4 regions of the Paenibacillus sp. BGI2013 genome follow, and region 1 is predicted to be linked to each of the others. Evidence: riboswitches for the same ligand, from Rfam matches in the RefSeq annotation. Region 1 holds a riboswitch; each other region holds the start of a gene.
The links. A riboswitch is a leader RNA that binds a small molecule or an ion and turns the genes downstream of it on or off. The one in region 1 is predicted to bind cyclic di-AMP.
Positions count from the first base shown of each region.

Region 2: another riboswitch for cyclic di-AMP. It lies ahead of CXK86_RS16395 (hypothetical protein); the one in region 1 lies ahead of CXK86_RS10770 (3D domain-containing protein).
Region 3: another riboswitch for cyclic di-AMP. It lies ahead of CXK86_RS29370 (resuscitation-promoting factor); the one in region 1 lies ahead of CXK86_RS10770 (3D domain-containing protein).
Region 4: another riboswitch for cyclic di-AMP. It lies ahead of CXK86_RS31225 (C40 family peptidase); the one in region 1 lies ahead of CXK86_RS10770 (3D domain-containing protein).

Region 1 covers NZ_PJFA01000003.1:758,977-762,119, forward strand. Annotated here, with positions in the region: gene CXK86_RS10760 (ABC transporter substrate-binding protein/permease) at 1-234, shown strand, start outside; gene CXK86_RS10765 (amino acid ABC transporter ATP-binding protein) at 221-943, shown strand; cyclic di-AMP (ydaO/yuaA leader) riboswitch at 1,162-1,356, shown strand; gene CXK86_RS10770 (3D domain-containing protein) at 1,359-2,033, shown strand; gene CXK86_RS10775 (polysaccharide deacetylase family protein) at 2,142-2,933, opposite strand; gene lpdD (prenylated flavin chaperone LpdD) at 3,087-3,143, shown strand, end outside.
Region 2 covers NZ_PJFA01000006.1:102,321-105,463, forward strand. Annotated here, with positions in the region: gene CXK86_RS16390 (HAD family hydrolase) at 38-721, opposite strand; gene CXK86_RS16395 (hypothetical protein) at 1,103-1,498, opposite strand; cyclic di-AMP (ydaO/yuaA leader) riboswitch at 1,617-1,792, opposite strand; gene CXK86_RS16400 (glutathione peroxidase) at 2,165-2,644, shown strand; tRNA gene CXK86_RS16405 (tRNA-Leu) at 2,792-2,874, opposite strand.
Region 3 covers NZ_PJFA01000020.1:15,292-18,434, reverse strand. Annotated here, with positions in the region: gene rnmV (ribonuclease M5) at 1-480, opposite strand, end outside; gene CXK86_RS29370 (resuscitation-promoting factor) at 636-1,820, opposite strand; cyclic di-AMP (ydaO/yuaA leader) riboswitch at 2,094-2,347, opposite strand; gene CXK86_RS29365 (TatD family hydrolase) at 2,589-3,143, opposite strand, start outside.
Region 4 covers NZ_PJFA01000026.1:17,974-21,116, forward strand. Annotated here, with positions in the region: gene CXK86_RS31220 (GNAT family N-acetyltransferase) at 131-625, opposite strand; gene CXK86_RS31225 (C40 family peptidase) at 981-1,451, opposite strand; cyclic di-AMP (ydaO/yuaA leader) riboswitch at 1,455-1,592, opposite strand; gene CXK86_RS31230 (hypothetical protein) at 1,838-2,689, opposite strand; gene CXK86_RS31235 (M1 family metallopeptidase) at 2,700-3,143, opposite strand, start outside.

The DNA.
Region 1 (3,143 bases):
GCTGTATTACCAGCGATCGGTAATGAATTCATAACTATCATCAAAGAATCCTCCATTATCTCCGTTATCGGTATGGTGGACATTATGTATCAGGCTAGCGTGGTCAAGAACATTACGTTCCAAGGGTTGAGTCCGTTTCTAATTGCAGCAGCCATCTACTTTGTAATGACGTTCATTTTGTCCAAGCTGCTGGGACGACTGGAAAGGAAGTTGAGTGCAAGTGATAGACGTTAGACAATTACACAAATCTTATGGAAATAACGATGTGCTTAGGGGCATAAACGTGACGATTGGCAAAGGTGAGGTTGTCGTGGTCATCGGTCCTTCCGGTTCAGGTAAAAGTACTTTCTTGCGTTGTCTGAATCTGCTGGAACAGCCTACCTCAGGAGAGATTGATTTTGAAGGCGTGTCAATCACGGACCCCAAGCATAACATTAACGCAACTCGTGAGAAAATGGGCATGGTGTTCCAGCACTTCAACCTGTTCCCACACAAAACGGTACAGCAAAACATCACGATTGCTCCGATTAAAGTGAAGAAACAATCCACTCAGGAAGCGGAGAAAATTGCCTCTGATCTGCTTAACACCGTGGGTTTGTACGATAAAAAAGATACATTCCCGAATCAGCTGTCTGGTGGACAGAAACAGCGGATCGCCATTGCTAGAGCATTGGCCATGCAGCCGCATGTGATGCTGTTTGACGAGCCTACGTCGGCACTGGACCCTGAGATGGTCGGTGAAGTGCTGGATGTCATGAAACGTCTTGCAGAAGGCGGAATGACGATGGTCATCGTAACACATGAGATGGGTTTTGCACGTGAAGTGGGAGACCGAATCCTGTTCATGGATGGCGGGGTTATTGTGGAAGAGGGAACACCTGATGAGGTGTTTGGAGCACCCAAAAATTCACGTACACGTGATTTTCTTGCGAAAGTACTCTAAACGATGTGATCAAATAGCGTTACTGACTTCGAGTCGGTAACGCTATTTTTTTATGGATAATAATCACGTGTGGATTCGGAAAAGTAACTTTTCTGTTACCAAATATAAAGAAGTCGGTTCGCCAACTTTTCTGAATTATCCAGTATTCTTACAGTTGATGACATGCTAAAAACCATTTGGTAAGAATTACTACAAGTTCAGGTTACAAAATTGTGATATATTGAACTCTGCCGAAACTTCCGGACAGGGAGTGTGGGGGATGTAACGATGCAGATTGTGCAGGGGGAAGATCTACAGCACACTGCTTGGGGTGAATTGGGTACATAACGTTTCAAATGTAACGAATAACCTATAGGGTGGGCTCCTCATCCGAATCCGACAACTAACTTCGCAGGCACAATGAGGGAGGAAGACCATGATTAACAAGAAACGTATAGCCAAAACAGCAGTAGCATTAATGACAACAGCAATGCTCATTCAAGCCGTTCCGGCTCACGCCGATTCAGTTCATGTGGCCAAAGAAGGGGATACCTTCTACACCTTATCAAAACAATATGGAGTAGCACTCAACACGTTGGTTAAAGCAAACAACGACATTTCGGCTTACAACATTTATGGTGGTTTGAAAATTACGATTCCCGGTAAGGCAAACAATGTTGCAGCCGCTGCGGCAACGGAGAGCAAGACCCCAGCCAAAACAGTTACCACAGCAAGTTTGGACGTTAACGCAGATAACAAAGTGGTTCAAGCCTGGGGTAAAACATTCGATTACAGCAAAGCCGTTAACGTGAAAGCAACGGCATACTCTGCAGATCCGTCTGAAAATGGAGGATGGGGTGCAGTCGATTATTTCGGAAATGACCTTGAACTGGGCACGATTGCAGTTGATCCAAGTGTAATTCCACTCGGAACCAAAGTACTGGTAACTGGTCATAGCCATCCAGGATTGCCAAAACAGGCTTTTGTAGCCACAGCGCGGGATGTGGGTGGTGCAATCAAAGGTCACCGGATTGATATCTTTATCCCCGGTAGCAAACAGTCTGTAAGCTCATTTGGATTTCAGGATATCGAGCTGTACATTCTGAAGTAGAGAGAAAATAACATTTTAAATGAATTCAAACAGGGTGTCTGCCAGTCGCTAATTCGCGATTGAACAGCACCCTTTTAATATTCTAATTTATTTTCTATCACGTTCATCTTAATCTTTGGCCTTTGGCAATCCCAACATTTCGTCCAAGGTGACCAGTTCATATCCCCGATTACGCAATTCCTCAATGATTTCAGGCAAAGCCTCAATCGTGCCGTTCAGGTTTGATCCTACACCGCCTCCAGCATGTTGCAGAACGATGGAGCCAGGTTTCACGGCAGAGAGGATGTTATCTTTCACCTGTTCCTTTGAAAGGCCTTTCCAGTCCAGGGAGTCTACGTTCCAGTTCACAATGCTATAGTGTTGTTTGGCAGCCCATCTCAGCTGTTCTTCATTAATGTCTCCATAAGGCGGCCGAATCATCTTGGGCGTATATCCTGCCAAACGTCGAATAATATCCCCGGTATGTAAAATTTGTTTGCGAAAGGCATTCATCGACAGCTTACTGAATTCAGGATGATTGTAGCTGTGATTACCAACCATATGCCCTTCCTTAACGATGCGTTTCACCAGATCCGGATGTTTCTCAGCACGACTACCCACGATAAAGAATGTAGCTCTGACATTGTATTTCTTCAATACATCCAGCACTTGTGGAGTAAATCGTGGATCAGGTACATCATCAAAAGTCAGTGCAACCTTCTTGGTTGAAGGACCATTGGTTTTGAACGTATCGGCATATTTTTGACGTAATTGTCCCAATGTCAGTTGTTCTTCTTCCGCAGAATCCGAACCTGATACGGATTCACTTGGCGGGCTTGAAACATCCCGCGATGAAACTGGAGCATGATATCCTCCGAGAAAAATAACGATAACCATTAGCATAATGAGGCGTACGCGCATAATAACGGCCTCCTTTTCCAAAATGACGTTCTCCTTGGTATGCCCGGGAGCTCCATAAAATATGCGCAGTGTGAGAAGTTTCATTGCCGATTTAGCTCATGACAGCCATAATTCCTCCATATATAACATATAGAAAAGGATAGGTGGATGGGTATGAGTACATATGATTTGAAATCCATACGTTTACAGGTGATTGAAGCAGGAGAAGAT
Region 2 (3,143 bases), on a different contig from region 1:
CCTTTATTGTTGCAATCCAATAAACAACCATCTGAATCTAATCCTGATTTGGCATCAGTAACGGCAAGAGTTGATCCAATGATTCAACAGTCCAATCCGCACGTTTGTCATCCGATAGATCTGGCTGGAATCTTCCGTAACCCTGCATAATTCGAATCGTACGCATGCCCAGATTCCGAGCAGGTATAATGTCGTTATCGATCCGATCTCCGATCATGACGGCTTCCTCCGGTTCACAACCTGCCTGCTTCAAGGCCACAGCGTATAACTCAGGGTCTGGCTTGGACACTCCTTCTTCAGCTGAACATGCCAGAACATCAACATACTTCCGCAAGCCGTAACTCTCCAGTCTCTCTTCCGTTCCAGGACTCTGATTGGCAATAATGCCAATGCGATAATGCCGTGACAACTGCTGAAGAACAAAATCTGCTGAAGGAAAAGGACGTTCAAGATCTTTTTGAAACTTCAGCTTGTCCTGAATCTGTTTTTGATGCCCCTCGTCTTCAACAAATGTGCGAATCGCCACTCTCATAGGCCATTGCTCATATTTTCGGTAACAGCTCGCGAACAGTTCGCGTACCGCCTCAATTGTCACCGGATACCCCAAAGCACAAGCTTCACGGACAAACTGTCCGATAATATCATCAACCGGCTCCCATTCATCCACCAGCGTATCTCCAACATCAAAAAACAACCATTTCAATCCACCTACATCCGGCACGCCAATTCCTCCTTGTAAGCCACAGGTGATTCCTGATCCTAATCGAGTTCAAAAAGTCTGGTTTTCAGTACCAAGAAGATGGAATGAAGCTAGAAATGGAGTAGCGGAGCGTAGGGAAAACTACGTGAGCCACGGACATTTCGGCTGAATTTCATATTCGATGCTGATGATGCCGTTAGGCATCCTTCGTAATCAAAAGCGGACTTTTTGAACAACCTATAGAAACCATAAAAAAGAAGACTCACCATCCTGCATGAGTCTCCTCAAACTTCCGTTTATCGATGAATCAATTTCATAATACCTTGAGTGAATTCTGAAATTGATTCTAATACATTCAATTATAACAGGCACCTTACACCTGAGCAATCAGAAGCTATGGCATTAACCATTGAGGAGAAAGCCAACTTCCCCATTGAGCGAATATACAATCCGGTCTGCGCCCATGCCCCGATAGATGCCCTTAGGATGACTCTGCTCCGTAATGACGCACAGGGATTTCGATGTCCATGAACGGCAGATCTGTAAATAACGACAGGTCAGATTCAGACTGTTCTCGAAAATAAACACGTTGCCTACGCTGCCCTGCGGCAAAAACCATTTTTGAGCTGCAGCCGTATTCATGCGAATGACATGTTCTACTCCGATTCTACGGAGTCTTCGCTCTTCCCCTGCACTGTTGGTTAGAACGGCAAACGGCATTTTTTTGTACATCAGCAATTTGATAAATTTGCGTCCTGCTTCATTTGGAGCAGTCACTAAGACCATCTCAGTATCCATCATTCGTTCCTCCCTTGGCGTGAAAAGACAACAAAAAAGAAGCGTGGGGGACCAAGGCCTCCCGAACGCTTCTTAAATAACCCATGGCGAAAACACCATGAACCAGCGTACGGCTTGTTGCCTCTCCCTTTAACGCTTACGAGGTTAGCTGACGGATTCGGGCGCGAGAGTCGCCCTATTTCCGGCTGTCACCGGAAAATTCACCCCATGAATGCCCACTGTCCTGGACAGCGCATTCCGTTGGTTCCCCCGTTTTCCACTCATCAATGAATGGAAACTCAGCGATTAAAACATCGTTCGTATATCTTAAGGATAAGATCGAGCGATATTATCGTTTGTTTCGTTTTTCAAGTACATTTTAGTTTAAATTGAAATTACGTTATGAATCATACACCCATGCCATGTCGGTGTAAAGTCCGCCCAGATCACCAAATCGGCAGATTTTTGCCAATTCCTATCCATAATAACGCTTACAACAAAGTTATACTCTATCTATCTCTTCAAGGCTATCTAATTCTCACTCTGGCGTAAATCACTTCGCAATTCATTCACGTATTCTGCACAACTTGCCTGTTTTGATTCTTTTAACACCATATTAGTTTTGCAATATTTAATTGCAACCAATATAATAGAAGATATAAGAGTAAATAAATGGAGGCGATTTAGATGACAGTCTACGATTACAAAGTGAATACCCTTCGCGGTCAAGAAGTTGAAATGTCCGACTACCGTGACAAAGTGCTCCTGATTGTGAATACGGCAAGCTCATGCGGCCTTACCCCTCAATTCAAAGGTCTGCAAGAATTGCAAGACAAATTTCAAGATGCTCCATTTGAAGTGCTTGGTTTCCCAAGCAACCAGTTTGCACAGGAAAAAGGATCTTCCGACGATATTGCCGAGTTCTGTCAGATGAATTATGGCGTGAGCTTCCCCATGTTTGAGAAAATTGATGTGAACGGCTCAAGCGCTCACCCTCTTTTCCAACACCTGAGCACAGAAGCTCCTGGCCTGCTCGGCTCCAAAGCAATCAAATGGAATTTCACCAAATTCCTCGTGGATCAGAACGGACAGGTCATTAAACGTTATGCTCCCAAAACAACACCGGACAAGATTGAAGAAGATATCAAGAATTTGCTGCAAAAATAATACACAGGCCACCCGTAGCCGGAAGGTAGAGCAACATTCCTCCGGTAATGGATGGCCTTTTTTCAACCCAGATGTCATACTGTTCGAAAAAGACAAAAAAAAGAAGCTTCCCATTAATGGAAAGCTTCTTTTTAATCGTTCATATGATGCGGTCGAGAGGACTCGAACCTCCACGGGCATACGCCCACTACCCCCTCAAGATAGCGTGTCTGCCATTCCACCACGACCGCATGTCGTAAATAATCGGCAACAGAATTGATTATACCGGGTTCAGAACTAAAAGTAAAGTATTATTTAATACTTCTTTTTCAGCTAGGCATTTTCATCAAAAATCGCATAATCTCGTCATCTTTACCCATGAACTGCATATCATTAGATTTGATCCCCTCTTTTCCGGCTTGAGCCGATCTTGTTGATTCATTTATATATAGTCCTTCCTTATATAGTCCTCCCTGCACTTCGCCACATAAATAACACGATAAGTTATATAAAATAACAC
Region 3 (3,143 bases), on a different contig from region 1:
ACTGAGACGTTTGTGGAACTGCTTACCGTTACAATAACCGATGCCCAGCAGATTGCCCATCTCCATACGACGTGCAGCAGCCTGCGGATGCACAATAAGTCCTGCCGCGATCAGGTCCTCCCAATCGATCAGGCTCGGAGCACCTTCGTATGAAGTATGTACGCGCGCCAGAGCATGACGGATCGCCTCTGGTGAGGCATTCTCCACCCCAATGTCCCCTTTGCGCGTTGCATCGGCTTCCGGAATGAAGGCATGTTTGCAGCCAGGCACCTTGTTCGCAATGATTTTACGAATGCGTTCGCCAGCATGATCCGGATCTGTCAGTACAATGACTCCCCGTCTCTCCTGAGCAAGCGCAATCCGCTTCAGAATGCGTTGGTTGATGGCTGATCCACCTGTTTCTATGGTATCGGCTTCCACGGCCCGACGGATAGCTACCGTATCGTCACGGCCTTCCACCACAATGACTTCTTTTATCATGTTCCATTTCTTCCTTTCTAACGCAAAAAGAAGAGGAATATCCTCTTCTCTGCCAAACGGCGGGGGAGACTGAATTCAGACTCCTCCGCCGCATATTCCGCATGAATCATTCATGCAACTATTTTATAGCATTCCCATTTCAAAGTAAAACGATTTTAGTTCGCTTCCGGCTTCACCGGACCGATCACGTAGACCGTCTTGCCTTTCTTACGTCCAAAATTCAGGGCATGCTTCACACTGTCATAATACACATCAATTTTGTTGCCTTTAATGGCACCGCCTGTATCTTCCGCACGACGGAATCCCAGACCTTCGATATATACCCACCAGCCAATTGGAATGACTTTGGGATCAACCGCAATGGTGCGCCCTTCCGTTACACGAGTACCGGAAGCTGTTTTAGTTCCAATGCCAGGCTCTTCGGAAGAGTAGGCAGTCATGGATACATTTTTAAGTACTTTGGAGTATTTAAAAGAAGTCCCGGATACGGTAATCACTTTGCTGCCCGAGGCAGATGTTTTCTTCGAGTTCGTTGTTGTAGCCTTTTTGGTTGTTGACGTTTGAGCCGATACGGTCTGAATCTCAGGTTCTTTCACGACCGGTTTTGCTTTGGTGCCGACAGCGATCACTTTATCTACACGATTATTCGCGACAGATTTGCCGACCATTTTTTTGGAGACCAATTCTCCATCCTGAAATACCTTTTCGATATGCTGTACAATTGTGCCTTCTTTGCCGTTCACAACGACTCGGTTATCCCCTTTGTACAAGCTAGGGTCAGCCGTTTTAATGACTTTGTAAGCGATCGGTTGCTCTACTTCCACTGTACGCTTTGTTACGCGCACTACACGGATCTTCATCTCCGCTTTGATCGCAGTTCCAAGCGCCGGATACACTTTATCATTACTTTCAACTTGAATACCTGATTTTTGAATTGCATCTTCTACCGATGAATCGGTTGTATACAGAGTCTTGGTGTCTCCGTCTGCCGTAATGTTAACTGGAACGGCCCGCTCAATAACGATTCGGTCTCCATCTGTAATCGCCCCATTCATGGACATGGATACCTTATCGTGAGGGCTGACTGTGATCGACTGCTCCTCCAGCATTTCCTGAAGCATTCCTGTACGAGTCTCTACCACCTGAGCTTTGCCATCAATAACCAGTGAAATTTGTTTCCCGGCCTGACCGTAAACGACTAACAAGATCATGATTGTAAGCGCAATTGAGAAAATCGCGATCAATGCCATTTGACGCATGTTCTCATGCTTCCACCGCAACGCGAAAGACTTACTGGATGATCGTGACTCATGGGTCTCTTCTGGTTGGAATGTGCCCACTTCTCCGTCCTCCTTCATAGCCTCGCCGTCTAAAGTAATGCATGATGTCTTTGACGTGACTATACCAAATTTTCTACAGAACACAGATTGGACCAACATAATCCGGTTCTGCACCATGAATCAATCTTCGCAACATGATGTCATCCTCCTGAATACCTACCGTATGATGACAATATTTCTTTTATTCAAAAACAAAAAAGCCAAAGAAAGAGTGTAAGAGGAACTCTTTCGTGGCTTCCGAATGATTCTGAATATCGGAAATTCATGCACGAGGTTGCCTCTCTTTTTCCGCTTGCGAGGTTAGCTGTCGGGTTCGGGCGAAAGAGAGCCGCCCTATCTTGGGTCACCCGCTCATGGCGGACGCCCTTGAATTCACCCCGAGACCCAAAGAAGAAATCAAATACGGCTTCGCAGTTCCCTTCGCTGCTTTTGGGTCAGCGAACGTTGCGCATCGGCCAAATACACCGATGTTTAAGCCCTATTGGTTCCCCCGCTCTCCGATAACGGAGACTCAGCGAGACTGATTCATGAAAGTAATGTTGTTTCATCGGAAAGTGTCCCTTTGTTCATCCCCCGAACATCTGTCCAATTTTCCGCACAACAATTCACTGAAAAGATGATATCCTGTTTTGATGCATGTTGTAAAGCGTTGATCAAGTACGTTTTTCTGAATATTTGGTTAAAATATTGTAATATTCTTGATTTATTTGGATCAAAGGGCAAATTACCTCCGCTTACCTGCCTTTTTCACCTCATTTGCTCGTTTTTTTACCGAATCCCAAATCGTTCCATGGCATTTTTGGTTGTTATTGCAGCAATTTCCTCCACCGAAATGCCTTTAATTTCCGCAGCTGCCTCTGCAACCAGACGTACATGCGCTGTCTCATTTCGCTTCCCACGATAAGGGTGAGGTGTCAAATATGGAGCATCTGTTTCAATGAAAAACCGGTCCATAGGAACCTTCTCCAGCACCTCTTTGGGCTGCTTTGCATTTTTGAATGTGATCGGTCCTCCGAAGGAGAGATGGAAGCCCATATCGAGACAACTTTTTGCTGTTTCCCAACTGCCCGAGAACGAGTGCATCACACCACCAACTTCGCCCGCCTTCTCTTCACGCAAAATTCTTATGATATCCTCATGTGCATCCCGATTATGGATGACAATTGGCATGTTCACTTCACGCGCCAAAGCAATTTGTTGTCGTAATACGCGATGCTGTATCTCTTTTGGTGAAGTATCCCAGTGATAATCCAATCCAATCTCACCGATCGCAACCACTTTTTCATGCTTGCATAAAGATGCAATCCACTCCAAATCGCCCTC
Region 4 (3,143 bases), on a different contig from region 1:
TGAAAGATCATCTAACCTGAAACTATCCATATCATTATAACGGAACCTGTACTGACATCATAGCATTTTGTGGGAATTTTTTGAACTAATCACATAACAAGGGGCAAATTTGGTTGTTTTGCAATGGATTCTAACCGCGAGGCCCTTCATAAACCATACAGTGAAAGGGCTTCAAGCCGGTTGGGGTCTGCCGTTCGTATGTATCATGGGTGACAAATCCACTCTTCAGATAGACTTGAATGGCACGAGCATTCCAAGTGAGTACTTCCAGATCAATCTCATTCGTGGGATTTCGGCGAATGGCTTCCTGTACAATGGCAGTGACAAAAGCTGTCCCTTGACCCTGACCACACAGCTCTGGATGCATGCCAAGGCCAATCCGGGTTACCCCTTGAAGTGGGAAGTATTGAGCAAACCCACATATACGATCGTTCTGATCCAGGACGCTCGCATATTGCTCCTGCCGCAGCTGTGCATCTCCGAATTCCACTTCCAGAGCTTTCATCTGCTCCCAGGGGAGCCAGCTGTAGATATTGTAAGGCGGATCATACTGCCAACTGCAGATAAGCTCCGCATGTTCTTCTCGCATGGGTACAACGTGAAACGTCACAGGGGTTTCCTTCATACACCTGCATGCTCCTTTCCTTGAAACAGAACTCTTTGTCCACTCTACAAAAGTGATGTTCATTTAGCAAGTCTTCCTTCCCAAGAAAAAAAATGAAACAAAAGTTCCGGTAATTTCGTTTATATTATAACGGGATGGGTAAAAACATCATAAGGGCACGGACGAACGAACGCAAAATGAACCTGTTGATGTCGCAGGATATGCCCCGAGTATAACTTGCAACATGAATAAGGATTGAAGCACAAAAAAACCGCCGGATACATTCCTGCGGAGAATGTACCGGGCGGTTCTGTTATGCTTCTTGCTTCGTTCCAGTATGTTTAATGGTTACAGCATCATGTTGCTCAGCTTGTCCCTAGTCAAGGGCCAGTGATTCATATGCGTCCGTGCTCATAATCCGTTTTGCGCCAACATAACGATTGGCCCAATAGTTTTCACTCAATGCACTGATCGTAACGCCTTTGGAAGAAGAGGAGTGTGCGAACTTTCCATCCCCTACAAAAATTCCTACATGGGATACGCCTTTACCTGTTGTATTAAAGAACACCAGATCGCCAGCTCTCATTTCCATGCGGGATACGGAATCGCCCATGTCGAATTGGGAACTGGATTGGCGTGCCAAATCAATACCCAACTTGTCGAATACATACCGTGTAAATCCGGAGCAGTCAAAGCCGTTGAGCGTTGTTCCTCCACTTTGATATGTAGTTCCCATTGCTGAATCAATTACTTTGTCCATCTTTGAATCTGCGAATGCGCTACCTGCACCAAGCGATAAAGCGAATGTGATGCTAAGTACAGCTGCGGTTAATTTCTTCTTGAACAAGAGATATTCCCCTTCCAACGCCTGCGAGGTTAGCTTAAGGATTCGGTTGAAGGTCCCCTATGATCCCTCTGTAGCAAGATCAATTCACCCATAACTGGTTCCCCCGCTTCCCAGGTGCCAGGAATTTGGCTATGCTAGTTATGCACCTGCGAAATCAAGAAATGACGATTTAATTTTAAGTAGTTACAAATATGAATGTAAATATTACAAAGTTGTTACTAAAAACTCACTGCGATTATTGTAACAGAGGAGTACGGCTTTGGCAACGTTTAGCAACAAATTTAGCAAAAAAAACCTCGACCTTTGACGGGGAAAGGTTGAGGTTTGCCTATTTATAAGTACATATTAGGCCATGAGTTTAACATGTGATGGTAACAATTTTTAAACTATCTGCTCTCACCTTTGGATATTTTGGACTGCCATAATCGGAAATGGCTGCATATTTTCCACAGACTCAATAGACACCTGGCAAGTGGATACGTCTGTTGTAGTATAAGTCCGGTAAGTCCCGTTAATAACCATGAGGCTGTAGTGAATGCCCCAAAGACGAGTAGGTGTACTCCGCCCAGCAGGAGTGCAATGCCGATTACGGCGATGAGATGACGCAGTGCAATCCAGAGGGCTTTGAGGGTACCGTGAGCCCCGCCTTCTCCTTCTGGTGCCGAAACACCGAACTGCATGTAGAGTATGACATGGTGGATGATCCAACCATATACAATCCAGGAAGCAACATAAGGTATACCAGGCAAAAGTAATTGAAGGGAATGAAATCCGTCCATGAGAATTGAGTAAAGCTTCGGTATGAGCCAGTAGGCGGGCAGAAGTATCAATAATGTACGTATGGTGTGGAGCAGTAGCATCGGTTTCCACAGATTTTTGATTCCGCGGACAAAGGGGATACGCTCTTCTGTAGAATTAAAGTGCTGAAGTGAGTAGAGCAGTCCTGCCTGAATGAGGGGGCTGATCAACATGCGAACCAGCAGCATGCCCCCGAGAATCCATAGATAACGATGAACCTCCGGATGGGTAGACAGGTTAAGTTGACTTTCCATTTTGAACAAAAGTGTACTCAGCTCACCGGCATCAGCATCTGGATAGCGAAGGAGCAGTGGGATGACGGCCGATTGTACCATTCGATAGAAGAAATATCCCCAAATGAGTTGATAGAGAAATAAGAGTGCGGCAATGAACATATGCTGACGGACGAGAAACCAGCCTTCACGTATTTTCGCTTTCACCGTTTCCACCTCACCATGACAGACCTCCGAATATGGCTTCTATTAGTTTGGTTACACTCATGCTCCAGCGGGACTTCGTCTGCTCATCCAGTCCGGATTTCAGGAAATTGTTCATATGGCGGTTCTCCAGCACGATCGAGTACAGGGGATCGGTCATGGCCCAGAATACGGGGGATGTGTGAGTTAATTTATACGTGATGCGATCTTCTTTGCCATTCCATTGCTTGGTGAGGATATGCCCGTCTTCAAAAGCAATGCGAACAGGAACGGCGCTGTAATCACTACCTTTTTTTGCGATCGTCACGGATGACTCGTACAATGTTTGACCGTCTTTCTGTACGGGCGTAACACGAATCTTCTCTACAGCAAAGTCAGCCATCCCGTTACTATAGACGTATTGATCAAAATAATCAGACCAGGAAGTGCGGGTCACTTGTTCCACAATTTTCTGAAA